2 linked regions of the Phreatobacter stygius genome follow. The protein of the gene in region 1 interacts with the protein of each later gene in a pairwise test. Links are inferred from orthologs where the notes say so. Each region holds a gene or a part of one and is shown on either strand. Other genes may lie near its edges. The genes, in order: gyrA and gyrB.

Region 1 (14,902 bases):
CAGGAGCTTGGCGACATCGTGGAAATGCAGGCCGGTGGTCGGCTCGTCCAGGATGTAGAGGGTGCGGCCGGTGGCCTTGCGCGCCAGTTCCTTCGACAGCTTGACGCGCTGGGCCTCGCCGCCCGAGAGCGTCGTCGCCTGCTGGCCGACATGGATGTAGCCGAGCCCGACCTCCGACAGCGTCTTCAGGATGTCGCGCACCCTGGGCACCGCCTTGAAGAATTCCACGCCCTCGTCGACGGTCATGTCGAGCACGTCGGCGATCGACTTGCCCTTGAACACCACCTCCAGCGTCTCGCGGTTGTAGCGCTTGCCCTTGCAGACGTCGCAGGTGACGTAGACGTCGGGCAGGAAGTGCATCTCGATCTTGATGACGCCGTCGCCCTGGCAGGCTTCGCAGCGGCCGCCCTTGACGTTGAACGAGAAGCGGCCCGGCTCGTAACCGCGCGCCTTGGCCTCGGGCAGGCCGGCGAACCATTCGCGGATCGGCGTGAAGGCGCCGGTATAGGTTGCCGGGTTGGATCGCGGCGTGCGCCCGATCGGCGACTGGTCGATGTCGATGACCTTGTCGAGATGCTCGATGCCCTCGATCCGGTCATGCGGGGCAGGGGCTTCGCTGGCGCCGTTCAGTTTGCGCGCCACCGCCTTGTAGAGCGTGTCGATCAGCAAGGTCGACTTGCCGCCGCCGGAGACGCCGGCAATGCAGGTGAAGGTGCCGAGCGGGATTTCGACCGTGACGTCCTTCAGGTTGTTGCCGCGGGCATTGACGATCTTCAGCGCGCGGCCCTTCTGGGGCTTGCGCCGCTTCGGCGTCGGCACGAACATCTCGCCGGTCAGATATTTGCCGGTCAGCGATTTCGGATCGTTCATCACGTCCGACGGCGTGCCCTGGGCGACGATGCGGCCACCATGGATGCCGGCGCCCGGCCCGACATCGACGACATAATCGGCCTGCAGGATGGCATCCTCGTCATGTTCGACGACGATGACGGTGTTGCCGAGGTCGCGCAGCCGCTTCAGCGTGCCGAGCAGCCGCTCGTTGTCGCGCTGGTGCAGGCCGATCGACGGCTCGTCCAGCACATAGAGCACGCCGGTCAGGCCCGAGCCGATCTGCGAGGCGAGCCGGATGCGCTGGCTCTCGCCACCCGACAGCGTGCCGGAATTGCGCCCGAGGGTCAGGTATTCGAGGCCGACATCGACCAGGAAGCGCAGGCGGTCGCGGATCTCCTTCAGGATGCGGACGGCGATCTCGTTCTGCTGCGCGGTCAGTTTCGGCGGCAGGGTGGCGAACCATTCATTGGCGGCGCGGACCGACAATTGCGAGATCTCGCCGACATGGGTCGCCGCGATCTTCACCGCCAGCGCCTCGGGCTTCAGCCGGAAACCGCCGCAGGTCTTGCACGGCACCGCCGAAACGTAACGCGAGATCTCCTCGCGCGCCCATTCGCTCTCGGTTTCCTTCAGCCGCCGCTCGAGATTGCGGACCACGCCCTCGAAGGTCTTGGTGGTCTCGTAGGAGCGCAGCCCGTCGTCATATTTGAACGTGACGGTCTCTTCGCCGGTGCCGAACAGGATCACGGTCTGCGCCTTCTCGGGCAGCGACCGCCAGGGCGCGGTCAGCGAGAAGCCGTAATGTTTCGCCAGGGCATCGAGCGTCTGGGTGTAGAATGGCGAGGTCGACTTGGCCCAGGGCCCGATCGCGCCCTTGCGCAGGCTCAGGTCCTTGTCCGGGATCACCAGGTCGGCGTCGATCGTCTGTTCGACACCCAGGCCGTCGCAGGCCGGGCAGGCGCCGAACGGGTTGTTGAACGAGAACAGCCGCGGCTCGATCTCGGAAATGGTGAAGCCGGAGACCGGGCAGGCGAACTTTTCCGAGAAGATGACGCGCAGCGGCTCGCCCTTGGCGTCCTTGCCTTCGGCGAATTCGACAATGGCGATGCCGTCGGCGAGCTTCAGCGCCATTTCGAAGCTGTCGGCGAGCCGCGCGGCCATGTCGGCGCGCACCACCACCCGGTCGACCACCACGTCGATGTCGTGCTTCAGCTTCTTGTCGAGCGGCGGCACGTCGGCGATCTCGTAAAAGGTGCCGTCGACCTTGACCCGCTGAAAGCCCTTCTTCTGATATTCGGCCAGTTCCTTGCGATATTCGCCCTTGCGGCCGCGCACCGCCGGCGCCAGCAGATAGAGCCTGGAGCCCTCGGGCAGCGCCAGGGTCTTGTCGACCATCTGGCTGACCGTCTGGCTCTCGATCGGCAGGCCGGTGGCCGGCGAATAGGGCACGCCGACCCGCGCCCACAGCAGGCGCATGTAGTCGTAGATCTCGGTGACCGTGCCGACCGTCGAGCGCGGGTTCTTCGACGTCGTCTTCTGTTCGATCGAGATCGCCGGCGACAGGCCGTCGATCTGGTCGACATCCGGCTTCTGCATCATTTCGAGGAACTGGCGGGCATAGGCCGACAGGCTCTCGACATAACGCCGCTGGCCCTCGGCATAGATCGTGTCGAAGGCGAGCGACGACTTGCCCGAGCCGGACAGGCCGGTGAACACCACCAGCGCATCGCGCGGGATGGTCAGGTCGACGCCCTTCAGATTGTGCTCGCGCGCGCCGCGCACGGAGATCACCCGCTGGTCGGGGCGCCGCACGTCGTCGCGGTACTTGTCGAAAAGATCGGTCATCTATCAGGTCCGTTGAACACGATCACGCGGGAAGCGGCGCAAGCAGGCTGTCGGCAGGCGGGCATTCTGAAGAACAGGCATGGGGCATGCGGGATCGCCAAACCTGCGCAAGGGTCGACGTGTCAAGAAGCAAGCCCCCAAAGTAGAAACGGCAGCGCCTCACCGCCAGGGGCTGAAGGCCACCGGATGGCTGATTTGCACAGGATGCGCTGGCCGATTCGAGACGATCACGCCGGCGGAGCTTATCGGGGCTTGCCAGAACCGACAAGAACAAATAATGAACATTGCTGCGGATCGGAATTCCCGAGAGCAGAGGTCGGGAAACTGGGGATAGATCTCGAATTCCCGTCGATCGCGCGGTGACGGAGCCGGCCGAACATGGGATGGCTCCGATCGGTTCAGGCTGAAAGCGCCCCGGGCAGCGGCTGCGGGGAGAGGGAGAGCGACATGGCAGGCAGCGTCAACAAGGTCATCCTGATCGGCAATCTGGGCAAGGATCCGGAAGTCAGGCGGATGAACAACGGCGAGCAGGTCTGCAGCCTCCGCATCGCGACCACCGAAAGCTGGCGGGACAAGGGCTCGGGCGAGCGCAAGGAGCGCACCGAGTGGCATGCGGTCGTCATTTATAACGAGAACCTGGTGAAGGTCGCCGAGCAATATCTGCGCAAGGGCGCCAAGGTCTATCTCGAGGGCCAGTTGCAGACCCGCAAATGGCAGGACCAGTCGGGCGTCGAGAAATACTCGACCGAAGTGGTGCTGCAGCGCTTCCGCGGTGAAATGGTGCTGCTCGACGGCCGCGGTGGCGGCGGTGGCGCGGATGCCGGCGGCGGTTCGGGTTATGGCGACGACAGCTTCGGTTCGTCGGGTGGTATCGAAAACCGGTCGGGCATGGGCCGCGCCGAGGCGCCGCGTCGCCCGGCGGCTCCGGCTGGCGGCGGCCGGATGGATGACGACGAAATCCCGTTCTGAGCGACCAGGCGACCATGGCGGGCCCGGCGATCGACGTGTCGTTGCGCCGGGCGGCGCCTGACGATCTCGATTTCATCATGGCGGCGGAGCGTCAGCCCGCCTTCGAACGGCAGGTCGGGCGCTGGTCCGCCGAGCGGCACCAGGCCGCCATGGCCTCCGCGGATTTCGCCTATCTGATCGGCATGGGCCCTGGCGGGCTGCCCGCCGGCTTCGCCATCCTGCGCGACCTCAACAATGCCTCCGACAATATTGGCCTGCAGCGCATCGTCTCGGCGGCAGCCGGGCAGGGCTTCGGCAAGCCATTCCTGACCGCGGTCATCGACTGGGTCTTTGCCGAAACGCGCTGCCACCGGTTCCTGCTCGAAGTGTTCACCGACAATCCGCGCGCCCGGCATGTCTATCGTTCCCTCGGCTTCGTCGAGGAGGGGCTGCTGCGCGAGGCGGTGAAGCGGGCCGATGGCGCGCGGGCCGACCAGATGCTGATGTCGCTCCTGAGACGCGAGTGGCGCGCGCCCTGAGGTGGCCCCCCGCTCAGCGGTGCCGGCCGCGACCTTGCCGATGACCGCTGCGGATCGATAGCCCTCGGACCCGGCCAACAGGGCGAGCGCGCCCGTCTCCGCAACGCATCACCACGGGCTGTCTCACGCCGTGGCAGATCACCCTGATCGATCATCAGGACGCCAGTTTCCGGATGAAATCCGCGGCCATCGTCGCCGCGCGCTTGCGAATGTCGGGGATCGCGGTGATCTCCCAATGCCGGCCGCGCGTCGGCGGGCCGTGCCAGGCGTCGCGACAGATCATGGCGCGTTATTCTCCAATGGGAATAGCGCTGGACGCAAGACCGGGATGAGGCGATCGGATGCGGCGATCTCGCCTGTCGCCATGGGCGTGTTGCGGGCAGGCGGAATGCCGGGTAGCGTTATAGCTGTACGAACATAACGAGACGAGTGGCCAAGTGTCGACCCTGACAGTCCTCCACCTCCATCGTCAGACCGGGATCAATGCGGTGCTCGAGCAGGCGCGAAGCCAGGCGCCGTTCGTTGCCGTCGATCCCAAGGGCCATCGCCGGTCGAAGATCTGGGACATATCCTCGCATTTTCACTGCTCGATCATCGGCACCTGCCTGAGTGCCGCGGAGCTGCGCCAGTTCTTCGTCAGGCTCGGCGAGGCCGACGCGAAAGGGGCGACCGACCACGTCCTGCACGGGCGGGGGGTGCGCACCGCGGGGCAGCACGACCTCGCGGGCAAACTGCTGCACAAGACCCTCGACAAGCGCCACGAGACGGCGATCAAGCGTTTCACCAGGGCCTCGACGGTGGCCGAGGTGCGGGATCTCTGGCTCCAGGCGCTCGACCAGGGCGATATTCCGGGCGCCTATTGGGCGGTCCTGACCCATCCCGCCGCCGACCGGCCGCTGATCCAGGAGGTCTTCGGCGAAGTGCATATGCTGTCGCACATGGTCGGTACCTCCAACCGGGTCGACATCGCGCGGCTGCGCAAGCTCGAACGGGATCTCGGCGCGCGCGACGAAAAGATCGCCCGGCAGGAGGCGCGCCTCCAGACGGCGGCCAATGAACGCTCCGAGCTCTTGCGGCGCATCGAAAGCCTGGAGATCGAGGCGGCGCGGCGAACGGTGCAGGACCAGGCCAAGGCCGGTCCGCAGCTTGCGCCCGCGGCCATGGCCGCGCTGGCGCAGCGCAGCGATGCCGAGAAGGCCCATGCCCAGGTCCTGGCCGCGCGCCTGAAGGAGGTCGAGGACCAGGCCGCGATCGAACGGAAACGCAATGCCGAGCTGATCGAGCGGGAGGCCCATCTGCAGCGCGAGCTCTCAGCCCTCGAAGCCAGCTTGCACCTTGGCGGACCGAACCAGGACGGGCCGAAAGCGGCCGCGCGGGACCTGGCGGATCTGACCCTGCTTTATGTCGGCGGCCGTCCCAAGCTGCTCGACCAGCTGAAGGCGCTCGCGGCCGGACGCGGCGGCGTGCTGCTGGCCCATGATGGCGGGATCGAGGACAGCGCGGCGCTGCTGCCGGGCCTGATCAGCCAGGCGGATGCGGCCTTCTTTCCGGTCGATTGCATCAGCCACCACGCCGCGGGCCAGGTGAAGAAGCTCTGCCGGGATGCCGGCAAGCCTTTCGTTCCGCTGCGCACGGCGAGCCTTGCCAGCTTCATCGCGGCGATCGCCGGGGGCGATCTGCCGGCACGGCCGGCGGCTGTCGCCTGAGCGCGGCGCGAACCACCAGGGGAAAGCCGATGACGGAACATGCCGGCGCGCGATCCGACAGGCCCAAGTTCCATGGCGACTGCGATGTCGCCGCCATGGTCTATGGCCCCGGCGACAATCCGGACGCGGTGCTGACGGGTTTTCTTCGCCACCTCCTGGGGCTGGGTTTCGACGCGCTCGGCGTGGTCCAGAGGCGCCGCCCTGATCATCCGGGCTTTGACGGGACGGCGGAGTTCACCCTGGTTCCCGACGACGGATGGCGCGGCGATGCGAATGGCGCCGGGAAATCCAACATGGCCGCTTGCGGCACCGCCTTGCAGGGCATTGGCGCCAGGCTGTCCCTGGCGTTGAAGCGGCGCCCCGATGTCGTGATCCTCAACCGCTACGGATCCCTCGAAGCGGCCGGGGCAGGGCTGCTCGATGTCCTCGCCCAGGCGATCGACCGGGATATTCCCGTGCTGATCGCCGTTCCCGAAGCCCTGTTTCCCCACTGGCTGGCAAGAGCCGAAGGGCTGGCGGTGAAGCTCCGGCCGGATCGACCAAGCCTCGACGCCTGGTGGCACTCGCTCGGCAACAGCCCCTTGGACGCCACCTCGGATGCGGTTTCCGGCGCGACGTTCTGCGAGCGCTTCAAATGATCGTCGGCGGCCGCAGCGCGCCGGCAGCCTCAGCGCGTCGCTGAAAGAGCTCGTCACCCTGTCCGGCGTGGCGGCGGAGGCGGTGTTCGGGCCGTCGGGCGCGCTGCGCCAGAGGCTCGAGACCGGCGAGCCGCTGAGGCATCCGACCGCATGATCGCCATCGCTGGACGCGCCGACCTCAGATGATGCTGCGGAACGGGTGAAAGTGAAGCTCGTCGCCAGGCTCGATCCCGTCGGCCTGCGGCGGGATCTCGGCAAGGCCGTCGGCGATGGCGAGCGGTCTCAGCCGCGCCGATCCGCCGCGCCCGAGGATCTCGATGCCGATCAGGCCTTGCGCGTCTTCCGACAGGATGGCCGGCACGAACTCGGTCCGGCCCGGGCGCCGGCGGTACCAGGACAGGCTTTTCAGCGGGTAGCCGCGGTCGCGGTGCGACCGCGCTCCGGTCAGAGCGCTGGTCATGGCCTGGCCCAGCAGCATCCAGGTGACGAGGCTCGCGACCGGATTGCCGGGCAGGCCGAGATAGCCGGTCGCGCCGATCCGGCCGACGACCGCCGGCTTGCCCGGCTTCAGGGCGATCCTCAAGGCTCCGCCAAGCCCGCCGGCGAGCGTCAGCGCGGTCGCCGAATGATCCTCGTCGCCAGCCGAGGCGCCGCCGGTCGTGACGATCAGGTCGGTGTCACCCGCGAGGCTCCCGAGCCGTTCGGCGATGGCTTGCGGGGCGTCGGGAACCCAGCCGCCATCCCGCGCCTCGAAGCCCGCCGCGGTGATCAGCGCCAGAAGCATCAACCGGTTGGAATCGTAAATGGTGGCCGGCGCGAGCCGGTCGCCGGGCTGGCGCAGTTCGTCACCGGTCGAGACGACCGCAATGCGCGGCCGGGCGACCACTGTCACGTCGCAATAACCTTGCGCCGCAATGAGGCCGATGTGACGGGGGTCGAGCCGCGTTCCCTTGGCAAGGATGAGCTCGGGAGGGTCGATGTCCTCGCCGCGAGGGCGGACATTGTCGCCGGCGCGTATCTCCCGGCCGAGGACGATCCTGCCGGCGTCGCCGAGGACATGTTCCTGCATGATGACGGCGTCCGCGCCTTCAGGCAGCGGCGCGCCGGTGAAGATGCGCGCGGCTTCGCCCGCGCCAAGCGGCCTGCCGGGATGCCCCGCCGGAATGCGATCGATGACGATCAGGCCTGTCCCCGCGGCGAGCCCTTGGCCGGCCAGGATGGCATAGCCGTCCATCGCCGATTGGGTGAACGGCGGAATGGCGATCCGCGCCATCAGCGGGCGGGCGAGCACGCGGCCAACCGCCGCCGACAAGGGCACCGTCTCGGCGTCCGGGATCGGACGCACGAAGCTCGCGGCACGTGCGCAGGCCTGGTCAAGCGAGAGCAGCCCGGCGGCCGCCGCGCTGCCGGCGCCGCGTGCCGCGTGGAAAGCTTCGGCAGTGGCGCGTCGATCGGTCACGCAAGGCTCGATTCTGTTTCACGAACTGGCTTCATGAGGACAGGTCTTCGTCATCGGCGGCTGCTGGCGCCGGATAGGGGGCCGGCATCGTCGTTATGCTCTATTGGATATAGCGACGCAAGGATCGGCGATACCGCCGCCGATCGAGGTCCACGGCAATGACCGTTGATGGTGCGGCGGCCCGCCATCTGCGCCTGACCTGATGCAAGCACCGGCGAGCCTGCCGCACCGACATCTGGCCATCCGTGTCGCGGGTTGCCCGGCGACGTTCGGCAAGGCTTTCGGCAGGGCTTGGGGCTCGTCCGGCCGCAGGGCGAGGCGCCGCGGCAGGCGCGGTTGACATGCCGGAATGTAAAGTTTATTTACTTTACATTCCCTGACCCACCCGAGACCCGCCATGACCCTCGCTCCGCTGCTTGCCGCACCCGTCATGATCCAGATCCATGCCATCGCGGCGCTGGCCCTGATTCCGCTGACTTTGGCGCAATTCATGCGCCGCAAGGGGGGCTCGGCGCATCGGGTCCTCGGCTGGTCCTGGGTCGTGCTGATGGCGATCGTCGCCATCTCGTCGTTCTGGATCCATTCGATCCGCCTGATCGGACCGTTCAGCCCGATCCACATCCTGTCGCTCATCACGCTGTTCGGCCTGTTCGGCGCGATCATCGCGCGGCGGCGCGGCGATATCGCCCGTCACCGCCGCATCATGATGATGGTGACGGGGGGCTGGGTCGCCGCCGGCCTGTTCGCCTTCCTGCCCGGGCGGGTGATGGCCATGATGACCTGGGCCGGGTGAGGGCGCCCGGACGCGGGGCTTCAGGCTGGGATTGGCCTCAGGCCCGGATCGCCGCGCGTACGCCGTCAATGACGAATTGCACGGCGAGCGCCGCCAGCAGGATGCCGAGCAGGCGCGAGACCACGACATTGCCGAGCGTGCCGAGCAGCCGGTTGACCCGTTCGGCGATGCGCAGGCAGGCCCAGGAGGCGGCGAGAACCACCGCCAGCACCGCGATCAGCCCGGCCATCAGGCCCGGGTCGCCGGCCGCCTGGCCGGAGATCAGCAAGGTCGCGGCGATCGCGCCGGGGCCGGCGAGCAGCGGGATGGCCATGGGGAAGGCGGCCACCCGGATGATGTGGTCCTTGTCGATGACCTCGCGGTCGACCGCGCCCTTGCGGTCGGCGCGCAGGCCGAAGACCATTTCGAAACCGATGACGAAGAGCAGGAGGCCGCCGGCGATGCGGAAGGCCGGCAGCGAGATGCCGAGCTTGCGCAGCACCCAGTCGCCGAAGAAGGCGCAGAGCGCCAGCACGATGAAGGCGATCAGGCTGGCGCGCCAGGCGACCTGGCGGCGCTGGTCGGCGGAGAAGCCCTGGGTGACGCTCAGAAAGATCGGGACCAGGGCCAGAGGCTCGACGATCACGAACAAGGTGACGAGCGCATTGGTCAGGAATTCGATGGTCATGATCGGCCCCGGCCGCGGACGCGGAGGGCCCTTTGTGCCCATTTCGTGACAGGTTCGTCCACAGCCTGCGAGGCGATTTCCGCAAGCATCTGAAAAGACTGATGAAATGACAGGGTCGCCGCGACCGATTCGATTGGTCCCGCGTCAAGGAATCGTCTAGAAACAGAGCTACCTAGCGGGCCTCCTGACCCGCCTCACCGGACTGAAACTCTTTGGCTGACGACAACGACACGCCGGCGGGCGCCACGCCCTCGGATCCGACCGAAATCCGCCTGATCTCGATCACCGACGAGATGCGCCGCAGCTATCTCGATTACGCGATGAGCGTGATCGTCAGCCGGGCCTTGCCCGACGTGCGCGACGGCCTGAAGCCGGTGCACCGGCGCATCCTCTATTCGATGCACGAGAACGGCTACGAGTGGAACAAGCCCTATCGCAAGTCGGCGCGCGTGGTCGGCGACGTCATCGGTAAATACCATCCGCATGGCGACCAGTCGGTCTATTTCGCGCTGGTCCGCATGGCGCAGGAATTTTCCATGCGCGTCATGCTGGTCGAAGGCCAGGGCAATTTCGGTTCGGTCGACGGCGATATGCCGGCGGCCATGCGCTATACCGAGGTGCGTCTCCAGAAGATCGCCGGCGAGCTGGTCTCCGACCTCGACAAGGCCACCGTCGATTTCCAGGACAATTACGACAGTTCCGAGCGCGAGCCGAAGGTCCTGCCGGCGCGCTTCCCCAACCTCCTGGTCAATGGCGGCGGCGGCATCGCGGTCGGCATGGCGACCAATATTCCCCCGCACAATCTCGGCGAGGTCATCGATGGCTGTCTCGCCACCATCGACAATCCGGAAATCTCGATCGAAGAGCTGAACGAGTTCATTCCGGGCCCGGATTTCCCGACCGCCGGCCTGATCCTCGGCCGCTCGGGCATCCGCCAGGCCTATCTGACCGGCCGCGGCTCGGTGGTGATGCGGGCGCGCACGCTGATCGAGACGGTGCGCAAGGAGCGCGAGGCGATCATCGTCACCGAGATCCCGTATCAGGTGAACAAGGCGCAGATGCTCGAGCATCTGGCCGAACTGGTGCGCGAGAAGCGGGTCGAAGGTATTGCCGAGTTCCGCGACGAAAGCGATCGCGACGGCATGCGCGTCGTCATCGAGCTGAAGCGCGACGCGGTCGCCGATGTCGTGCTGAACCAGCTGTTCCGCTTCACCGCGCTGCAGACCAGCTTCGGCTGCAACATGGTGGCGCTGAACGGTGGCCGTCCCGAGGTGATGAACCTCAAGGACCTGATCGTCGCCTTCATCGCCTTCCGCGAAGAGGTGGTCAGCCGGCGGACCAAGTTCCTGCTCAACAAGGCGCGCGAGCGCGCCCATGTGTTGTGCGGCCTGGCGATCGCGGTGGCCAATATCGACGAAGTCATCCGGATCATCCGCACCGCGCCGGACCCGGCGACCGCGCGCGAGCGCCTGATGGCGCCGAACTGGAACGCCGTCGACATCGCGGCGCTGATCCGGCTGGTCGACGATCCGCGCTACCCGGTGCGCGACGACGGCACCTACAAGCTGTCCGACACCCAGGCCCGCGCCATCCTCGACCTGCGCCTGCAGCGCCTGACGGCTCTCGGCCGCGACGAAATCGGCGACGAGTTGAAGAAGCTCGCCGACGAGATCGTCAACTATCTCGACATCCTGCGGTCGCGGCTGCGCATTCAGAACATCATCCGGGACGAACTCACTTCGGTGAAGAACGAGTTCGCCACGCCGCGCAAGACCGAGATTCTCGAACATGGCGGCGACCTCGACGACGAGGACCTGATCCAGCGCGAGGACATGGTCGTCACCGTCTCGCATACCGGCTACGTCAAGCGTGTGCCGCTGTCGACCTACCGGGCCCAGCGCCGCGGCGGCAAGGGCCGCTCGGGCATGCAGACCAAGGACGAAGATTTCGTCACCCGGCTGTTCGTGGCCAATACCCACACGCCCATGCTGTTCTTCTCGTCGAAGGGCCAGGTCTACAAGCTGAAGGTCTGGCGGCTGCCGCTGGCAGCGCCGCAGGCGCGCGGCAAGGCCTTCGTCAACATCCTGCCCCTCGAACAGGACGAGCGGATCACCACGATCCTGCCGCTGCCGGAGGACGAGACCACCTGGGATACGCTCGACGCCATGTTCGCCACGACCCGCGGCACGGTCCGGCGCAACAAGCTGTCCGACTTCGTCCAGGTCAACCGCAACGGCAAGATCGCCATGAAGCTCGACGAGGGCGAGGCGATCGTCAATGTCGCGGTCTGTTCCGAGCATGACGACGTGCTGCTGACCACCGATGGCGGCCAGTGCATCCGCTTCCCCGTCGACGAGGTGCGCGTCTTCAAGGGCCGCGATTCCATGGGTGTGCGCGGCATTTCGCTGGCCGAGGGCGACCGCATCATCTCGATGGCGATCCTGCACCATTTCGAGGCGACCTCCGAAGAGCGCTCCGCCTATCTCAAGATGCGCCGGGCGGTGACCGGCGAGGAAGGCGGCGACGACGAGGAAGCCGCCGGCACCGGCGAGCTGTCGTCGGAGCGTTATGCCGAGATGTCGGCGGCCGAGCAGGTGGTGCTGACGCTCTCCGAGAACGGCTACGGCAAGCGCACCTCGACCTTCGAGTACCGCATCACCGGCCGCGGCGGCAAAGGTATCGTCGCCATGGTGGTGAACGAACGCAACGGCCGCCTGATCGCCTCCTTCCCGGTGGAGGACAAGGATCAGATCATGCTGGTCACCGATGGCGGACAGTTGATCCGCTGCCCGGTCGACGGCATCCGCGTGGCCGGCCGCTCGACCCAGGGCGTGATCGTCTTCGACACCCACGAGACCGAGAAGGTCGTGTCGGTGGAACGGATCACCGACGAGGGCGACGACGAGGCCCTGGACGGCGAAGCCGAAGGCAATGGCGAGGCGCCGGAGGCCAATGGCGAGGCGCCCGAAGGCACGCCCGAGGCCTGATCGCCCGGGCTTCGCCGAGGCGCCGCGCATCAACCCTCGCCCACGTCTTCGTGGGGGAGGGTTCGCCCCCGGCCGTGCCGTCACGAAGCAACCGTTCGGTCCGCCTCGGCGGTGAGCCAGGTCACGAATTGGCGCACACGCGGGTCGCCGGTGAGCGCGCCCGGCCAGCGCACCAGATGGGCCTTGCTCGAGGCCATGTCCCAGCTCTCCGGCAGGACACGCACCAGACGGCCTTCGGCGAGCGCGTCGTGGACCAGCAGCGAGCGGGCGAGAACCACGCCGGCGCCCTGCAGGGCGGCGGCGATCGCCGTGCCGACCGTGCCGAACCGAAGGCCTGCGGGCGGGGGGCCGGCGATACCGAGCCGCTCGAACCAGGCGGACCAGGACCATTCCGCGCCACCCGGCCGGCCGGCCGGTCCCTTGTGCAGCAGCGGCAGGCGGGCAAGGCCGGCGGGATCGACCAGAGGGCCATCGGGCAGCAGGCCGGGGTGACAGACCGGAAACACCTGTTCCTGGAACAGCAGTCGCTGGGTCGAGGCGGCCCGCGCGGTCGCCGCCGGCAGCCACAGAACCTGGACGTCGACATCGGGCGCGCCGGCCTGGGCCGCCGTCTCGACGATGCTCAGCTCCACCGCAATGGCGGGATAAGTCTGGGCGAAGCCAGGCAGGCGGCGGACCAGCCAATTGTCGGCGAGCGCCGCGCCGACCCCGACCCGCAGCCCGGCGGGAGCCGAGGCGACGCGGCAGCGTGCGCGGAGGTCGGCGAGCCCGTCGAGCAGGTCGGCGAGGCCGGCGGCGAGTGCGGCCCCCGTCGGCGTGGCATAGAGCCCGGCGCTCGTCCGGCTGAGCAAGGGCGCGCCGATGAAGCTTTCGAGCCGGCGCAGGCGGTGACTGATGGCGCTTTGGGTGATGCCGAGTTCCGCCGCCGCCAGCGTCATGCTGCGATGGCGGAGCGTGGTGTCGAAGGCGACCAGGGCGTCGAATGGGGGGAGTGACCGCATCCGAGCAACATGAAGCAGATTCATGACGATGTGAACTCTTGGCGCTCGCCCGCGCCGGCCCGACCGGCGAGGCTTGGCGCAATTCCCATCGCGCGAGGTTCCCGATGTTCAGATCCCATGCGCTCCGCGCCCCGGCGGCGGCGGCGGGCGCCCGACGCCTGGCGCCGGCCCTGGCCCTCAGCCTCGCCGTCTTCCTGACCCAGCTCGACGTCACCGCGGTGGTGGTGGTGATGCCCTCGATCGGCGCCGAGCTCGGCTTCGGTTCGGCCGGCTTCGCCTGGGTGATGGACGCCTATAGCCTGGCCTTCACCGCCCTGCTTCTGGCGGCCGGCGCGCTTGCCGACCGGCATGGCCGGCGCCTGGCCATGCTCCATGGCAATGCCCTGTTCGCCCTGGGCTCGCTTGGATGCGGCCTCGCCTGGAATGGTCCCTCGCTGTGGATCGCGCGTGGCGTGCAGGGCGCGGGGGCTGCCTTCGTGGTCACCGGGGCGATCGCGCTGATCGCCGGCCTCTATGCCGAGCCGACGGAGCGGGCAAGGGCCTTCGGCCTGATGGGCGTCGTCTCCGGCATGGCCATGGCGCTCGGGCCGACGCTCGGCGGCCTGGTCGGAGCCTGGTTCGGGTGGCGGTGGATCTTCCTGGCCAACCTGCCGATCGGCCTGATGATCGCGGTCGCTGTGCCGCGGCTCATCCGGGAAACCCGCGACGCCGGCGGCCCGCCTCTCGATCCCGTCGGCATCCTCCAACTGACCGCGGCGCTCGGCGTCGCCATCGTGGCGCTGCTGCAAGGTGCCCGGGCACCCGCGGTTCTGTTCGCCGGATTGCTGGCGAGCGCCACCCTCGGCGCCCTCTTCATCACGCGCCAGCGACGGCTGCCGCGGCCTTTGCTCGACCCGGACCTGTTCGCCCGTCCGGCCATGGCGGGCGTCGCCATCCTTCTGCTCTCACTGTCGGTCGGCTACTGGGCCGTGCTGGTCTATCTGCCGCTGTTCCTGCGCACCGGCTTCGGCCTGACGCCGGAGCAGGTCGGGTTCGCGCTGCTGGCGGCGACGCTGCCGATGCTGGTCCTGCCGCCGATGGCGGGCCGGCTCGTCATCCGCTGGGGCTGGCCCCGGCTGTTCGCGACCGGGCTCGCGGCTGTCGTCGCCGGTGACCTCGTCCTGGCCTGGACATCGCTGGGCGCGGGAGCCGGCGCAGGCTTCGCGCCCGGGCTCCTGGACGTGACCCGGTTCGACCTTGTCCCGTTCGGGCTGGCGCTGGTCGGCATGGTGCTGATCGGCTTGGGCACGGCGATGGTCCATTCGCAGCTGTCGGCCGTCGTGGTCACCTTGGCGCCGCCGTCGCAGGCGGGAATGGCCTCCGCGGTCACTGTCGTGCTGCGCCAGGCGGGTTTCGCTCTCGGCATCGCGGCGCTTGGCGCGGCCGAGACCGCCAAGGGGTTCCCAGCCGCCTTTCTGCTGGCCGCGGCGGCATCCCTGGGCGGGGTCG
Region 2 (14,616 bases), 5.8 Mb from region 1 along the record:
CGGAGTTGCCGCGGGAATCCCGGCCAACGACGATCTCAACGGGCAGTCCCACGAGGGCATCGCCTGGAACCAGGGCTCGACCCGCAACGGCGCGCGCCATTCCGCCTGGGACGCCTATGTCGCGCCCCGCCTCAAGCAATCCGGCCTGAAGGTCCTCGACGGCGCGCAGGTCGAGCGCATCATTTTCGATGGACGGCGTGCGAGCGGCCTTGCATTCCGCCGCGACGGCCGATCGATCGAGGCCGTCGCGCGGCGCGGCGTCGTCCTCGCCGCCGGGGCGATCAACTCGCCACAGCTCCTGATGCTCTCCGGCATCGGCTGCGCGGCGCAATTGGCCGCATTGGGAATTTCCCCGGTCATCGACAGCCCGGGCGTCGGCCGCGATCTGATGGAACATCCCGGCCTTTATGTTCAAGCCGAACTGGATGTCCCGACAGCCAACAGCACGGCGTCTCCTGTCAAGGCGGCCGCGGCCTTCGCGCGCTGGCTGATCAAGGGCACCGGCCCGATGAGCGTGCCGACGGCCCAGGTGCTCGCCTTCTTCCGGTCATCGCCGGCGGAACCGGAGCCCGACCTGCAGTTCCATCTCTTTCCATTCGGCAGCATCCTGCGCGGCGGCAAGCGGGTCATCCCGAAGCAGAACCTGGCGACGATCCTGGTCAATGCCAACTATCCAAAGAGCCGGGGCTGGCTGGAGCTGCGGTCGAAAGACCCCCTCGAACCGATCGCCATCCATCCGCGCCTGCTCGACCACCCAGATGACCTGGCAGCCGTCATGCGCGGGCTCGCCTGGGTCCGGAAGATGGCGTCGACGCCACCTTTCGGACCGCATGTGCGCGAACTGATCGGCGTGCCCCCGCCCGATGCGGGCGCCGAGGCGGATGAGGCCTTCATCCGCTCGGCGACGCGGCCCTTCTACCACCCCGTCGGCACCTGCCGGATGGGGTCGGATGCCGCGGCCGTCGTGTCGCCGACCCTTCAGGTCCGTGGCGCGGAAGCGCTGTGGGTCGCCGATGCGTCGATCTTTCCCCATCACATCGCCGGAAATACCAACGCCACCTCGCTGATGATCGGCGAGAAGGCCGCGGACCTCATCCATTCGCATCACGGTTGGTAATTGGCACAAGGAGCGCTGGGCATGCTGACATTCGCAAAACGAGCTTTCGGGAGCACCGCGGTGGCCGTGCTTCTCGCCTTCACACCCGCCGCGGTCGGGGCGCAGCCGGCGCCGGCGCCGACCACCACCCTGACGGCGGTCCTGGAAGCCGAGATCGCCACGCTCGATCCTCATTTCACGTCCGCCTACATCACCCGAACCTTCGGTTATGCGGTCTTCGACACGTTGTTCGCGATGGATTCGAAGGGCGAGATCAAGCCGCAGATGGTCCAGGACTATACGGTCTCCGAGGATCGTCTGACCTGGACGTTCAATCTGCGCGAGGGTCTCGCCTGGCATGACGGCACGCCGGTGACGGCTGCCGACTGCGTCGCCTCGATCCGCCGCTGGGGGCCGAAGGCCGCACTCGGCCGCCTGTTGACGGCCGCGACCGCCTCGATCGACGCAACCGGTCCCCGCACCTTTGTCATCAAGTTGAAGGAACCGTTCGGCCTGGTCCTCGATGCCCTCGGCCGCCCCAACGCGCCGGTGCCGTTCATGCTGCCCGAGCGCCTGGCACGCACCCCGGGCGAGCAGCGCATCCCCGAGGTCATCGGCTCCGGCCCGTTCAAGTTCCGCCCCGATCTCCACCGTCCAGGCGACGTCCTGGTTGTCGAGCGTAACGCCCAATATGCGCCGCGCGCCGAACCTGCCGACTTCCTGGCCGGCGGCAAGGTCCCGCGGGTTGGACGGGTCGCATTTCGCACCATGCCGGATGGCTCGACGGCCACCTCGGCCCTGCAAACCGGAGAAATCGACTTCCTCCAATATGTGCCCTTCGACCTGCTGCCGATGCTCGAGCGCAATCGCCGCGTGACGGTGGTGCCCTTCGACGGCATGCAGAGCTTCCAGGGCTATTTCCGCATCAACTCCGCGAACAAGCCGTTCGACGACCCGGAAATTCGGCGTGTTCTGTGGCGGCTGATCGATCAGACTTCGGTCCTCAACGGCCTCGGCCTTCCCGATCGCTACATGCGGCCGGGCTGCCGCTCGTTCTTCATGTGCGGCACGCCTTACGAAACCACTGTTGGCGGCGAGATGGGCGAGAACCCCTCTGTCGAAGCCGCCCGCGAGGCTCTGAAGCGCACCAAATATGCCGGCGAGCCGATCATCGTCCTGCAGGCGACCGACATCGATGCCCCCCGGGTGTCGTCGGCGGTCGTCGCCGACCTGCTCCGTCGCGCCGGATTCAACGTCGAACTTCAGGCCATGGATTGGGGAACGGTGCTGGCGCGCCGCGCCAAACGCGACGGCTGGCACATGTTCGGCGTCCACGCCTCCGGCTTCGACCTCGCCTCGCCGCGGACCCATTTCTACGTCAGCAACAACTGTATCGATTATGCCGGCTGGCACTGCGACCCGCGCCTGACGGAACTGCTTGCGGCCTTCGCCAAGGCCCCGACGGAGCCCGAGCGCAAGCGCCTTGCCGGCGAGATCTCCAAGGTCGCCTACGAGATCGTTCCGGCCGTCATGTGGGGCCAGTTGGCCCAGCCTGCGGCTCATCGCAACGAGCTCGTCAACATCGTTCCCTCCGCCATTCCGGTATTCTGGAACGTCGAGAAGCGGACCAACTGACCATCGGCCCAAGACGTTCCGGCGGCGCTGTACTCCGCCGCCGGAACGGGTGCTCCGCCTTCGGAGTGTTTGAGGACTTCGACGATCGTCCGAAATCACCCGAGCCACCTCCTTGCCGATCAGGCCTGCTGGCTTCGATGACCGAATGGTCATATGACGGCCCGAAAGTTCATCTCGATTGAGGCCAGGATTGCATCCGGCCTTGCCAGGGGCTCGCAGCGTGGCCGAGCAGCCAAATCAGATCTTCGATGTCGCGATCGTCGGCGCCGGCGTCGTCGGCTGCGCCATCGCGCGCAAATTCGCGCTCGAGGGCGCCTCGGTCGTGCTGCTCGAAAAGGGCGCCGACATTCTGAGCGGCGCCAGCAAGGCCAATAGCGCGATCCTTCATACCGGCTTCGATGCGCCGCCCGCCAGCCTCGAACTCGCCTGCATGAAGGCGGGCCATGCGGAATTCCTTGCGATCCGCCAGCGCCTCAATCTGCCGGTACTGGAGACCGGCGCCATCGTCGCGGCCTGGGACGATGAACAACTGGCGCGCCTCGACGCGGTCGAGGAGCGCGCCCATGCCAATGGCGTGACCGATGTCAGGCGTATCAGCCGCGTCGAGATCCTGGCGCGCGAACAACGACTGTCCGGCGCGGTACTCGGCGGCGTTTTGGTGCCGGGCGAGCATGTGATCGACCCTTGGTCGACACCACTGGCCTATGCCCGACAGGCCGCCGCCCATGGAGCCTGCTTCGTCTTCGGCGCCGAAGTCGGCGAGGCGAAACGCCGGGACGATCTCTGGCTGCTGCGCACGCCGAAAGGCGCGATCCGGGCCAGGGTCGTGGTGAACGCCGCCGGACTGTTCGGCGACCGGCTCGAGCAACTCGCCTTCGAACGCTCCGCCTTCGAGATCAGGCCGCGCAAAGGACAATTCGTCGTCTTCGACAAGCAGGCTGCGGCCCTGCTCGGCACCATCCTGCTGCCGGTGCCGACCGAACAGACCAAGGGCGTCGTCATCGCCCGCACGATCTTCGGCAATCTTCTGGTCGGCCCGACCGCGGAAGAACAGGACGACCGCTGCCGCGCGGCGGTGGACGAGCAGACCCTGAACGATCTCACCGCCTTTGCCGCCCGCATGGTGCCGGACCTGAGGGACATGCCCGTCACCGCAGTTTATGCCGGCCTTCGACCGGCAACGGAGAAAAAGGACTATCGCATTGCTTCCGACCCGGCGAAGGGCTGGATCACGGTCGGTGGCATCCGCTCGACCGGACTGACGGCAGCCCTCGGCATCGCCACGCACGTCTTCGATCTCTTCCGCGCCTTCGGCCTCTCGAGATCTCCGCCGCAAGATATCATCTGGCCGATGGTACCCAATCTCGCCGAGCACCTGCCACGCGATTGCACGCTGCCCGGATGCGGCGAAATCGTCTGTCATTGCGAGCGCGTCACGCGCCGGGAAATCGAGCAGGCCCTGCAGGGCCCGCTGCCGGCCGGCGACACTGGCGGCCTCAAGCGGCGAACGCGGGCCGGCATGGGCCGATGCCAGGGTTTCTATTGCCAGGCCGACGTCGCCGAGATCGCAGGAGGCCGCCTCGCCAGCGCGGCCGCCACCCCGACGCGCGCACCATGACCGATGTCGCTTGCGATGTCGCTGTCATTGGCGCTGGCCCGGCGGGACTGGCTGCCGCCACCGAACTGCGCCGGCGTGGCATCGAAAAGGTGCTGGTCCTCGAGCGCGACACGGCCGCAGGGGGCCGGCCGCGGCTATGCGGCCACCCGCCTTTCGGCCTGCGCGAATATGGTCGCGTCCTGTCGGGGCCCGCCTATGCCCGGCGTCTCACCGCCGACGCGCTGGCCGCCGGCGTCGAGATCCGGCTTGGCCACAGCGTCGCGGCGCTCAGGCCCGGCGGACGGATCGACCTCATGACTCCCGCAGGTCCTGCGATCCTCTCGGCGCGGCGCGTGATCGTCGCGACCGGTGCCCGCGAGACGCCCCGCTCGGCCCTCATGGTCTCCGGCGACCGCCCCGCCGGCATCATGACAACCGGCAGTTTCCAGGCCTTCGTCTACGGCAAGGGCATCGTACCGTTCCGCCGGCCGCTGATCGTCGGCAGTGAACTCGTGACGCTCTCCGCGCTCATGTCGTGCCGGACCGCCGGGATCGAGCCGGTGGCGATGATCGAACAGCGCGCCCGCCCGCTCGCGCGCTGGCCCCTGACGCTGTTCCCGCATCTGTTGCGCATTCCGGTTCACTACGGCGCTCGGATCGTCGATATTGAGGGACGAGCCCAGGTCGAAAGCGTCACGATCGCGACCGCTGATGGCACCATGAAAAAACTCGCCTGTGACGGTGTCCTGTTCACCGGCCGCTTCGTGCCGGAGGCGAGCCTCGTCGCCGAGAGCCATCTCGTCTTCGACCGCGGCAGCGCGGGTCCCTCCCTCGACCAGTTCGGCCGCTGTTCGGACCCCGTCTATTTCGCCGCCGGCAATGTGACGCGCGCCGTTGAGACGGCGGGGCGCTGCTTCCGCGAAGGCCGCCAGCTCGCGCGCGTCATCGTCGAAGATCTCGCGGCGCGCGCGCCGGTCACCATCGTCACGGTCGACCTGACGACGAGCGGGATCGTGAAATATGTCGTTCCGCAGCGACTGACCATCGGCGCCGGGCGGCCCGCCAGGATCAATCTGCAACTGCGTGTCGACGAGCCTGCGACGGGCACGATCGAGATCGCCTCCGGCGAGCGCGTCGTCGTCCGGCGCCGGCTTGCCGCCAAACCCGAGCGTCGCATCAGCCTGCGGCTCGACCTTGCCGCCCTGCCGCCCGACGCTTCTGCCTTGACCGTCGGCATGGGCGGGGGCCCGGCTTGCACATCGGGATGCGGGAAAGCCGCGAAACCGGGCGCATCGAAAGGCAATGAGCCCGGGATATCGCAATGAAATTCGCGGCGATCGACCAGGGGACCACCAGCACGCGCGTTCTGGTTACCGACGAGACCGGCGCCGCGCGCATCCACCATGCCGCCCGACACGCGCAGCATCATCCACGGCCTGGCTGGGTCGAGCACGATCCGCGCGAACTGCTGGCCCATGTCCGGGACTGCCTGACGGCGGCCGGTCGGGTCGAGGCACTGGGGATCGCCCATCAGGGTGAGAGCTGCCTTGCTTGGGATTCGATCACCGGCGTACCACTGTCGCCGGTCATCGTCTGGCAGGACAATCGGACGAGCGAGCACATCGCACACCTCGCCGCGGACGGCGCGGGAGATGAGGTCGCTGCGCGCGCCGGTCTGCCGCTCGATCCCTATTTTTCGGCGACGAAACTGGCCTGGCTGATCGACAACATTCCCGAAGCGAAAGCTGCCCGCCGCGCCGGCCGGCTGCGGTTGGGCACGACCGATGCCTTTTTTCTCGACCGCCTGACCGGCTCCTTCGCGACCGACATATCCACCGCGTCCCGGACCTCGCTCATGAATCTCGAAACAGGTTGCTGGGACGCCGCGCTCTGCGACCTTTTTCACGTTCCAATCGAATGCCTGCCAGAGATCCGTCCGACCGTCGGGGATTTCGGTCTGGCCGGCTCGTCGCCGCTGAAGGCCTCGATCGTCGACCAGCAGGCAGCGCTCTTCGGTCACGGCTGCCGGCGCGACGGCGACGTCAAGATCACTTTCGGCACCGGCGCCTTTGCCCTCGCCCTGACGGGCGAGCGGATCGTCCGCTCAGCCGGCGATGGGCTGGTGCCGACGGTCGCCTGGCAGTGGGCCGGAACCAGAACCTATGCGGTCGATGGCGGCGTCTACGACGCGGGCGCGGCGGTCGAATGGGCCCAGCGTATCGGAATTGTCACAGATGTCGCGGAGCTGAACACCTTCGCGGCGCTGCCGGCAATCGATCGCGGCTTGACCTTCGTGCCTGCCCTGTCCGGCCTCGCCTGTCCGCATTGGGACCGTTCGGCCGCCTCGCTGTTCATTGGCATGACCGCCGATACCACCCGCGTCGACCTCTGCCAGGCTCTGCTGGAAGGCATTGCGCTGCAGACCTGCGAGATGATCGAGGCGATCGACCGGCATGTGCCGCTGTCCGACCGCTTGCCGATCGACGGCGGCCTCGCACGCAGCGGCTATTTCGCTCAATTCCTCGCTGACACCCTGGGCCGGACCATCGTCGTCGCCGGCTTCGACGAGCTGACCGCCTTCGGGACCGCCGCGCTTGCCGCCCGCGCCATCGGCAAGGATCTGCCACGGCCAAAGGCAGACCACGACCGCCTGTTCCATCCGCGCCAGGCCCGACGCGCCGAGCGGCGGGCTCGCTTCGCCGAGGCCGTGTCCCGAAGCCGCTGCTGGCGCGGCGCCGCCATCGGGCCTTGCCGCTCCCTGCCATGATCACGTCGACCTGACCTGCCCGGCGAAATGATGGCGTCTGGGCCCGACCGCGTCGACCGTCGCGTTCAGCCCATTTTCCGGAATGAATTCGCGCCGCGGCTCGACCACGTCGCCCATAGGCTTGACGAAGATGTCGCTGGTCGACCGGGCTGGCTACACGATCGAGGCGATCTCCGTCAGCCCCGCTTCAAAGCATCGGACCGCGTCGCCTCTGCCAAAACGGCATGTCCGGGAAGCGCTGCTCGGAAGCATAGAGCGCCGTCTGCGTTGCCAGATGCGAGGCGATCCCCTCGAGGAAATGCCGTTCGTAGCGCAGCGCTGCGGTATCGTCCCGGACGAGCAGCCCCGCGACACTTTCGGCCGCCTGGATGCCGCTCCAGAGAGCCGTGGCAAGCCCGTTCGCGCCGAGGGGATCGAGGGCGCTTGCGGCATCGCCTGCGCGGAGAATGCGCGGCTCGACCAATCTTGATGCCGTCACCGTGCTTGCGGGCGCAAAATGAAGGTCGGCCGCCATGACCGGATCAAGACCCAGACTCGACAGGCGCCGGGACATCGCGGTGGTCCGCGACACCATGTCGGCCCACAGAGTGACGTCGTTGCGAATGCCGGCGGGCAGCAGATCGGAATCGCTGAAGAGGCCGACCATGATGCGGCGTCCCGGCATCAACGCCATGTACCACCATCCCGTCGCCACCGCCTCGACAAGCGTGGCCGCGGCAGCCTCGACATCGTCGTCCAGGCGGAAAATACGGAACGCGGCCACCATCTTGTGGAGACGCCGGGGCGCCGCTCCGGCGCCGGACGAGATGGCGGAACGACCGGAACAATCGACCACGAACTCCGTTGCGATCGACGAACCGTCGGTCAGCTCGACCGCAACCTGAGCCGGCGATCTCGACAGCCGCCGGGCCCTCTCGACGCTTCGTTCCACGCCGTCGGCCTCAAGGGCTGCCGACATGCGCAGCTCGAGCCGTCGCCGGTCGATGTGCCAGCCCGACGCTGCCTCCGCGCGCCGCAGCGCCGAACCGCCCCAGACGGAATAGCGTCCCTGGCTCGCCAATGCCGTCTCTTCGTCGAGCAGTCCGAGCCATCCAAGGGTCTCGAGCGAAGACGACGCATGAAACGAAAGCGTTTCACCGTGGTTGGCAACGTCGCCGCGCGGCGCGACGAGCAGCGGCCGATAGCCGCGCTGCAGCAGGCTGCGGGCGCAGGCCATCCCTGCCATGCCAGCGCCCAGAACGACAACCTGCCTCATTCTTGCTGGTCGGGCGCTCGGTTCAGGGCCAAATCCATCGAGCCCCGCTGAACTTCGACGAAGACGTCGGAGGGAATCGCGGGAATGTCCTTCGGCCCGGCGCGGCGCACGACGACACCCATCCGTGTCCACAGCTCGATCATCCGGCGCAGGCCATCCGTATAGCCGGCCTCGACATGCAAGCCGATCCCGGCCGCGCCACGCGACCAGGCGACCCGCGCGTGATAGAAGCGCAGCCGCTCCTCCAGCGGAATATCGGCCCGCATCATCTGCTTGTAGAAGCCCTCGGGAAGGACATCGACCGGAAGAAGTGCCGGCCACCAGACGGGTGTCGGGAAGCCGTCTCCCGTCAGGACGGATTGGCAGCTGAACGCGTCGCCCTGCCAAGGCACGCCCATCCAGCGCGTGAGATCGCCGGGCGCCTGAGGACCGACCGGCGCGCCGTCCTCACGGCGGAACGGATGGCCCGAGAACACATTCCGCGGATTGAGCTGCAGCCCGACGTCCTGGATCAGGCTCTTCCGGGTGGATATGGCAATGCGGAATGGCAGCGGCGTTTCTTTGGGCGTCCGATAGAGGGCGGCGTGGCGAATGGGCCAGGTGATCTCGACACCTGGATGGAATGCGCCGCCCGAGCAGGCATCGAGCGCAGCCCGGGTGAGCGCCTCCGGTCGCTGCGACAGCGGGATGTCGTCGATCTGCCGGACCGCATCGGCCGCGGGATCATCAAGGTCATTGACGAAATCGCCCCGGGCCCAGGCGCTCAGAATTGTGTGCTGGGTGGGCGTCAGCGTGAGCCAGCCCGTCGGGCTGCCCGGGAAGTTGACGCCGTCACCGAGCATGGGCGGCAAGGCGTCCGAGCGGACATCGTCGCCACCGGGCTCGCGGAACGCCGCCAGAACCTTCTCACGTGCGGCGCGCGCGCCCGGTCCTGACTCGGCCAGCGCCGTGATGACCGCGGGATCCGAGAGGTCGTCGAGATCATGCCAGGCCTTGCCGAGAAAGGACGCCTGCGCGACCCATTGCATCATGCCGGAGCGCCTGAGGATCGGCAGCACATCGCGGCGGAAGGACAAGGCGCCGCCGGGCACTTGCAGGTGGCCCGTCGCGATCATCGCTTCCCGCGCCGCATCGTAGAGGCTCACGATCGGCTCGATCTGAGGCGCAAATTTCGGACCGCAGCAAACCACCCAGGCCGGCTCGCAATCCATGACCGCCTCGCCGACCCGCACAGTGGCTTTCACCCAGCCATCGCACCAGTCGTCATGCCAGCCATCGTTATTGGTGAAGTCGCGCACCGGATTTTGCGGCAGGGCGGTGGCGGAGACCCCATCCGCGGGAAACACCAGGAGGCGGCCGGCATCATCGGTGCGAAGATGCCCGAGCATCACCGGCAGCTTGTTCCAGAACAGGCCCGCCATCTGATAAGCCGGGTTGCGCCCCGCGGTATTCGCCGCGGCACCGTCGATGCGGACGGGACCGGCATCGATCGCCAGCATCTTTTCGCGCCGGGCCGGCCCGATGGAGGCGTTGCGCAACGGCCCGGGAATGCCGGGCGCATGCTCGCCGCCATCCATGGCATTCGAGTAGCCGTACCAGGCCGCCTTGGTATTGGCGACATGGACGGTCCAGCTGAGGCTGTCGGCCGCGCCGAGCTCCCGCACCACGCGCCCCTGATCGTCATAGCCATAGACGCGAAAGCGCTGGACCTGCTTCTTGATACGATCCGGTCCCTGCTTGAAGCCGCCTGGCGGCTCGATCATCAAGCCCGGCACCTCGGGGGCGAGGAACCATTCATCACCGTTGCCGACGCGCGAGAAACCGATGGCCGGGAAAATCGCTGCGCAGACGATCCGCGCTCCCGCGGGGGCCGATTGTTGCGCCTGCGCAGGCGACACAGCGGCCTTGAACAGCGCTGGCGCGGCGAGGCCGAGAACCGATGCGTTGATCAGAAAATCGCGACGTTTCATGCGGCATGCCCTTCGCGTTTTTCCTTTCCGTAAAGAAGAATCTTTAATGGGACATTGTCTCGCAAAGACGCCCGAGACGCGTCGTCAGCACCTGGGGATGCAGGAGCCGCCTGCTGGAACCCGGGCGCCATTGAGTGGCATTGGCCCGAAACTGAGAACACGTGATGGATACGGCTACCCCTTCCGAGCTCTTCACGCATGTCCGCATCGTGCTGGGCATGGTCATCGGCGTTGGCATTGCCCGCATCCTGACCGGCATTGCCAGCTTCATCCAACATCCCGGGCGGAACCGCGTCTCTTCGCTCCACATGTTGTGGGTGGCTTCGACACTGATCGAGCTGGTTCTTTTCTGGTGGTGGGAGTTCGCGCTGGCACGCATCGCCCATTGGAACTTCGCCGCCTATCTGTTCCTGATCAGCTATGCCGTTGTGCTCTTCCTCCTTGCCGCCCTGCTGTTTCCGGACAACATCGCGGAATACGGCGGCTACGAGGACTTTTTCATCAAGCGGCGGCGTTGGTTCTTCTCGCTTCTGGCCGTCACCTTTGCCTTCGATGTCGTCGACACGATCATCAAGGGCGCAGAGCACTGGAACCGCCTGAGCACGGAATATCTGGTTCAGGTGCCACTCGGCCTGACGCTTTGCGCAGTCGCCTGGAGTTCGAAGAACCGCAACGTCCAGATCGGCGTCGTTCTGGTTCACATTGCCTATCAGGCCTATTGGATCGTGCGGGTGATCAACACGATCTAGCCGGTGCCCTGTCCGATCAGACACGCGCGGCTCCCACGCCCGCGCCGCACAGTGATCAATGAAAAGTCAGCGAAAGCGCCGACTTGACCCTGCAACCGAAAATCGCAGGGCCAATGTTTGGATCCGGTTTTGGTGGCCCGTCACACCAGGATGGGGACGATCAAGCGTCGACCGTCGCGTTGAGCGCATTTTCCTGGATGAACTCGCGCCGCGGTTCGACGACGTCGCCCATCAGCTTGACGAAGATGTCGTCGGCCTCGTCGACCTCCTTCACCTTGACCTGCAGCAGCGAGCGGGCATTGCGATCGAGCGTGGTTTCCCAGAGCTGGCTGGCGTTCATCTCGCCCAGGCCTTTGTAGCGCTGCAGCTTGACGCCGCTGGCGCCGGCCTCCTTGATCGCCTCGAACAGGGCGATCGGCCCGGAGATCGGCAGCTCGCCGCTCTTGCGGCGGAACACCGCCGGCTGGTCATAGACCTCGCTGAGGCTCTTGGTGTGTTCGTCGATGCGGCGTGCTTCCGCCGAGGACAGCAGCGCCGCATCCAGCACCGCGACCTCTTTCACGCCGCGCACCGTGCGTGAGAACACATAGGCCTGGCCGTCGAAACGGCCTTCCCAGCCGCGCTCCATTTCCTCCGCGATGGCGTCGAGCCTGAGCGCGGTCTTGGCCGCGATCGCCTCGGCCCGCGTCGGCTCCTTGATCGCTTCGATATCGAGCGCGCCGGCAATCGCCGCCTGTTCGACGACGGCGCGGTTGTAACGCGAGTGGATGCTGCCGATCAGGTTCTTGACCTGGCGGGCCTCGTCGACGATCGCGCCAAGATCGGCGCCGGCCCGGATTTCGCCCGTGCCCATCACCAGGACGGCGTCGTCGAGCCCGCCGGTCACCAGGTAGTCGTCGAGCGCGCGCTCGTTCTTGATATAGGTCTCGCTCTTGCCGCGAGCGACCTTATAGAGCGGCGGCTGGGCAATGTAGACATGACCCCGGTCGATGATCTCGCGCATCTGCCGGAAGAAGAAGGTCAGGAGCAGGGTGCGGATATGCGAGCCGTCGACGTCGGCATCGGTCATCAGAATGATCTTGTGGTAGCGCAGCTTGTCGGCGTTGAACTCGTCGCTGCCGATGCCGGTGCCGAGCGCGGTGATCAGCGTGCCGATCATTTCCGACGACAGCATCTTGGCGAAGCGCGCACGCTCGACATTCAGGATCTTGCCGCGCAGCGGCAACACCGCCTGGAAGGCGCGATCGCGGCCCTGCTTGGCCGAGCCGCCGGCCGAGTCACCCTCGACGATGAACAGTTCGGACTTCGCCGGGTCACGTTCCTGGCAATCGGCGAGCTTGCCGGGCAGCGAGGCGACGTCCAGCGTGGTCTTGCGCCGGGTCAGCTCGCGCGCCTTGCGCGCGGCTTCGCGCGCCGCCGCCGCGTCCGCCACCTTGTGGGCGATCTGCTTGGCCTCGGTCGGGTGCTCCTCGAACCAGCTGCCCAGCGCCTCGTTGATGACGCTCTCGACCACCGGACGCACCTCGGACGAAACCAGCTTGTCCTTGGTCTGCGACGAGAATTTCGGATCGGGCACCTTGACCGAGACGATGGCGGTCAGGCCCTCGCGGCAGTCATCGCCGGTCAGGTCGACCTTTTCCTTCTTGGTGACGCCGGAAGCGCCGGCATAACCGGTCACCTGGCGCGTCAGCGCGCCGCGGAAGCCGGCCAGATGGGTGCCGCCATCCCGCTGCGGAATGTTGTTGGTGAAGCAGAGGACGTTCTCGTGGAAGCTGTCGTTCCACCACAGCCCGACCTCGACGGTGATGCCGTCGCGCTCGGCCTTGATCATGATCGGTTGCTCGAAGAGCCCGGCCTTGTTGCGGTCGAGATAGCGCACGAAGGCCTCGATGCCGCCCTCATAGAACAGTTCGATCCGCTTTTCCTCGGCATGGCGCAGGTCGGTCAGGATGATCCGGACGCCGGAATTGAGGAAGGCGAGTTCGCGCAGCCGGTGCTCCAGCGTGGCGAGGTCATACTCCACCATGGTGAAGGTCTCGGTCGAGGCGAGGAAGGTCACCTCGGTGCCGCGCTTGCCGTTGGCCTCGCCCATCACCGCGAGGGGCGCGACCGGATCGCCATGGCGGAATTCCATCGAATAATGCTTGCCGCCGCGCCAGATCGACAGTCTCAGCCAGGACGACAGCGCATTGACGACGGAGACGCCGACGCCATGCAGGCCGCCGGAGACCTTGTAGGAATTCTGGTCGAACTTTCCGCCGGCATGCAGCTGGGTCATGATGACCTCGGCCGCCGAGACACCTTCGCCGGTATGGATGTCGGTCGGAATGCCGCGCCCGTTGTCGGTCACCGTCACCGAGCCATCGGCATTCAAGGTCACCGTCACGGCCGTCGCATGGCCAGCCAGCGCCTCGTCGATGGCATTGTCGACCACCTCATAGACCATGTGGTGCAGGCCGGACCCGTCATCGGTATCGCCGATATACATGCCGGGGCGCTTGCGCACGGCGTCCAGGCCCTTGAGGACCTTGATGCTGTCGGCGCCATATTCGGCGTCCGGGATGTCGATGCGGGCGGTTTCAGCCATGGTGAGCGGGTCTCCAAAGCGGCCGGAAAGGCCACAATCTGTGCCTTGCGATTCGGTTCGCCAGTGTAGCGGGAGATGCTCATATAGTCGCTCGCGCCCACGCACGCGAGGGCGGAGCGACAGATAAGGCTGCTTTCGGGGTTGGCCCGGCGTCAGGCGGTCAGCAGGCTCTGGATATCCGCCAGCGGATGCGACGTCAGCTCCTTGGCGATCTCGCCGGTAATCCGGTCCGAGACGTCCCGGTGGAACGCCTTGCGCAGGTTGCCCAGAACCCGCGGTGAAGCAATCACGATCAGCTCCTTGAACCGGGCAGCCTGGGCATGGCGGCGCAGCGCCTCGGCGATGTCGATGGCGAAGCGTTGCTCGCCCAGCCGGTGCCAGTCGGTCTGTTCCATGGCGCTGCGCCGGGTGCCGGCGTTGGCGAACGACCGCCCGGGGCGGTCGGTGCCCTGCTCGCGGGTTGCCGGGTTGTCCTGTTGCAGGACGTCCTCGATGACCAGGTCGAGCCGCTGGGCATGCCCCCGGTTGCGCAGGAACAGGGCCTTTTCGCCGTCGCCAATGAGGATGAGAGCATCGTGGGGAATTTTGATCGCGGGCATGGTCACCGTCCTCCGATCCAGGAAGAACCCGTGACACAAGGCTCCGTTCCGTCGGACCACGCCACCCGCTGCGGCCAAAGGTCCTTGTCCGCCCGCCGATTGCCACGTGCCGGTTCGCGCCGCCCAGGTTATCTTCGCGGGCGAATCATCCGTTTCCGCCCGGTCTGGCCCGGACCGGAATGGCTTGGCCGGACCAGACTGGAGGCCCGACATGAGCGCGCTCACCCGCCGTACCGCCCTTCTCGGCACCGCATCGCTGGCGATCCCCTCGCTGATCGGCCAGGCGGACGCCGCCACCTTCCAGGGCTTCGTCGACAGCCTGTGGTCCCAGGCCTCGTCGGCCGGCGTATCGCGCGGCACG

What was found.
Region 2: the proteins of gyrA (region 1) and gyrB interact in binary tests that used the Escherichia coli proteins (3 or more experiments, as listed by UniProt). The link is inferred for Phreatobacter stygius from one-to-one orthologs.

The regions. Positions count from the first base shown.
Region 1 is NZ_CP039690.1:7,085,272-7,100,173, reverse strand. Bases 9,275-12,613 are described here. They hold gyrA (DNA gyrase subunit A), read left to right. Parts: upstream 9,275-9,638; coding sequence 9,639-12,413; downstream 12,414-12,613. Other genes in these bases: E8M01_RS33535 (LysR substrate-binding domain-containing protein), read right to left, coding at 12,494-12,613; E8M01_RS33545 (MarC family protein), read right to left, coding at 9,275-9,426. In the rest of the region: excinuclease ABC subunit UvrA, read right to left, coding at 1-2,676; ssb (single-stranded DNA-binding protein), read left to right, coding at 3,124-3,645; E8M01_RS33570 (GNAT family N-acetyltransferase), read left to right, coding at 3,660-4,163; E8M01_RS35815 (hypothetical protein), read right to left, coding at 4,318-4,446; E8M01_RS33565 (DUF2325 domain-containing protein), read left to right, coding at 4,601-5,869; E8M01_RS33560 (DUF2478 domain-containing protein), read left to right, coding at 5,899-6,507; E8M01_RS33555 (molybdopterin molybdotransferase MoeA), read right to left, coding at 6,686-7,966; E8M01_RS33550 (DUF2306 domain-containing protein), read left to right, coding at 8,364-8,759; more of E8M01_RS33545, read right to left, coding at 8,797-9,274; more of E8M01_RS33535, read right to left, coding at 12,614-13,414; E8M01_RS33530 (MFS transporter), read left to right, coding at 13,519-14,902. UniProt on the Escherichia coli protein: A type II topoisomerase that negatively supercoils closed circular double-stranded (ds) DNA in an ATP-dependent manner to maintain chromosomes in an underwound state.
Region 2 is NZ_CP039690.1:1,297,142-1,311,757, forward strand. What follows is about bases 10,944-13,996. They hold gyrB (DNA topoisomerase (ATP-hydrolyzing) subunit B), read right to left. Parts: upstream 13,657-13,996; coding sequence 11,230-13,656; downstream 10,944-11,229. Other genes in these bases: E8M01_RS06020 (hypothetical protein), read left to right, coding at 10,944-11,069; E8M01_RS06030 (host attachment family protein), read right to left, coding at 13,809-13,996. Also shown: E8M01_RS05985 (GMC family oxidoreductase), read left to right, coding at 1-1,117; E8M01_RS05990 (ABC transporter substrate-binding protein), read left to right, coding at 1,139-2,731; E8M01_RS05995 (NAD(P)/FAD-dependent oxidoreductase), read left to right, coding at 2,952-4,349; E8M01_RS06000 (NAD(P)/FAD-dependent oxidoreductase), read left to right, coding at 4,346-5,653; E8M01_RS06005 (FGGY family carbohydrate kinase), read left to right, coding at 5,650-7,095; E8M01_RS06010 (NAD(P)/FAD-dependent oxidoreductase), read right to left, coding at 7,283-8,350; CTQ-dependent glycine oxidase GoxA, read right to left, coding at 8,347-10,320; more of E8M01_RS06020, read left to right, coding at 10,485-10,943; more of E8M01_RS06030, read right to left, coding at 13,997-14,255; E8M01_RS06035 (lytic murein transglycosylase), read left to right, coding at 14,467-14,616. UniProt on the Escherichia coli protein: DNA gyrase negatively supercoils closed circular double-stranded DNA in an ATP-dependent manner to maintain chromosomes in an underwound state.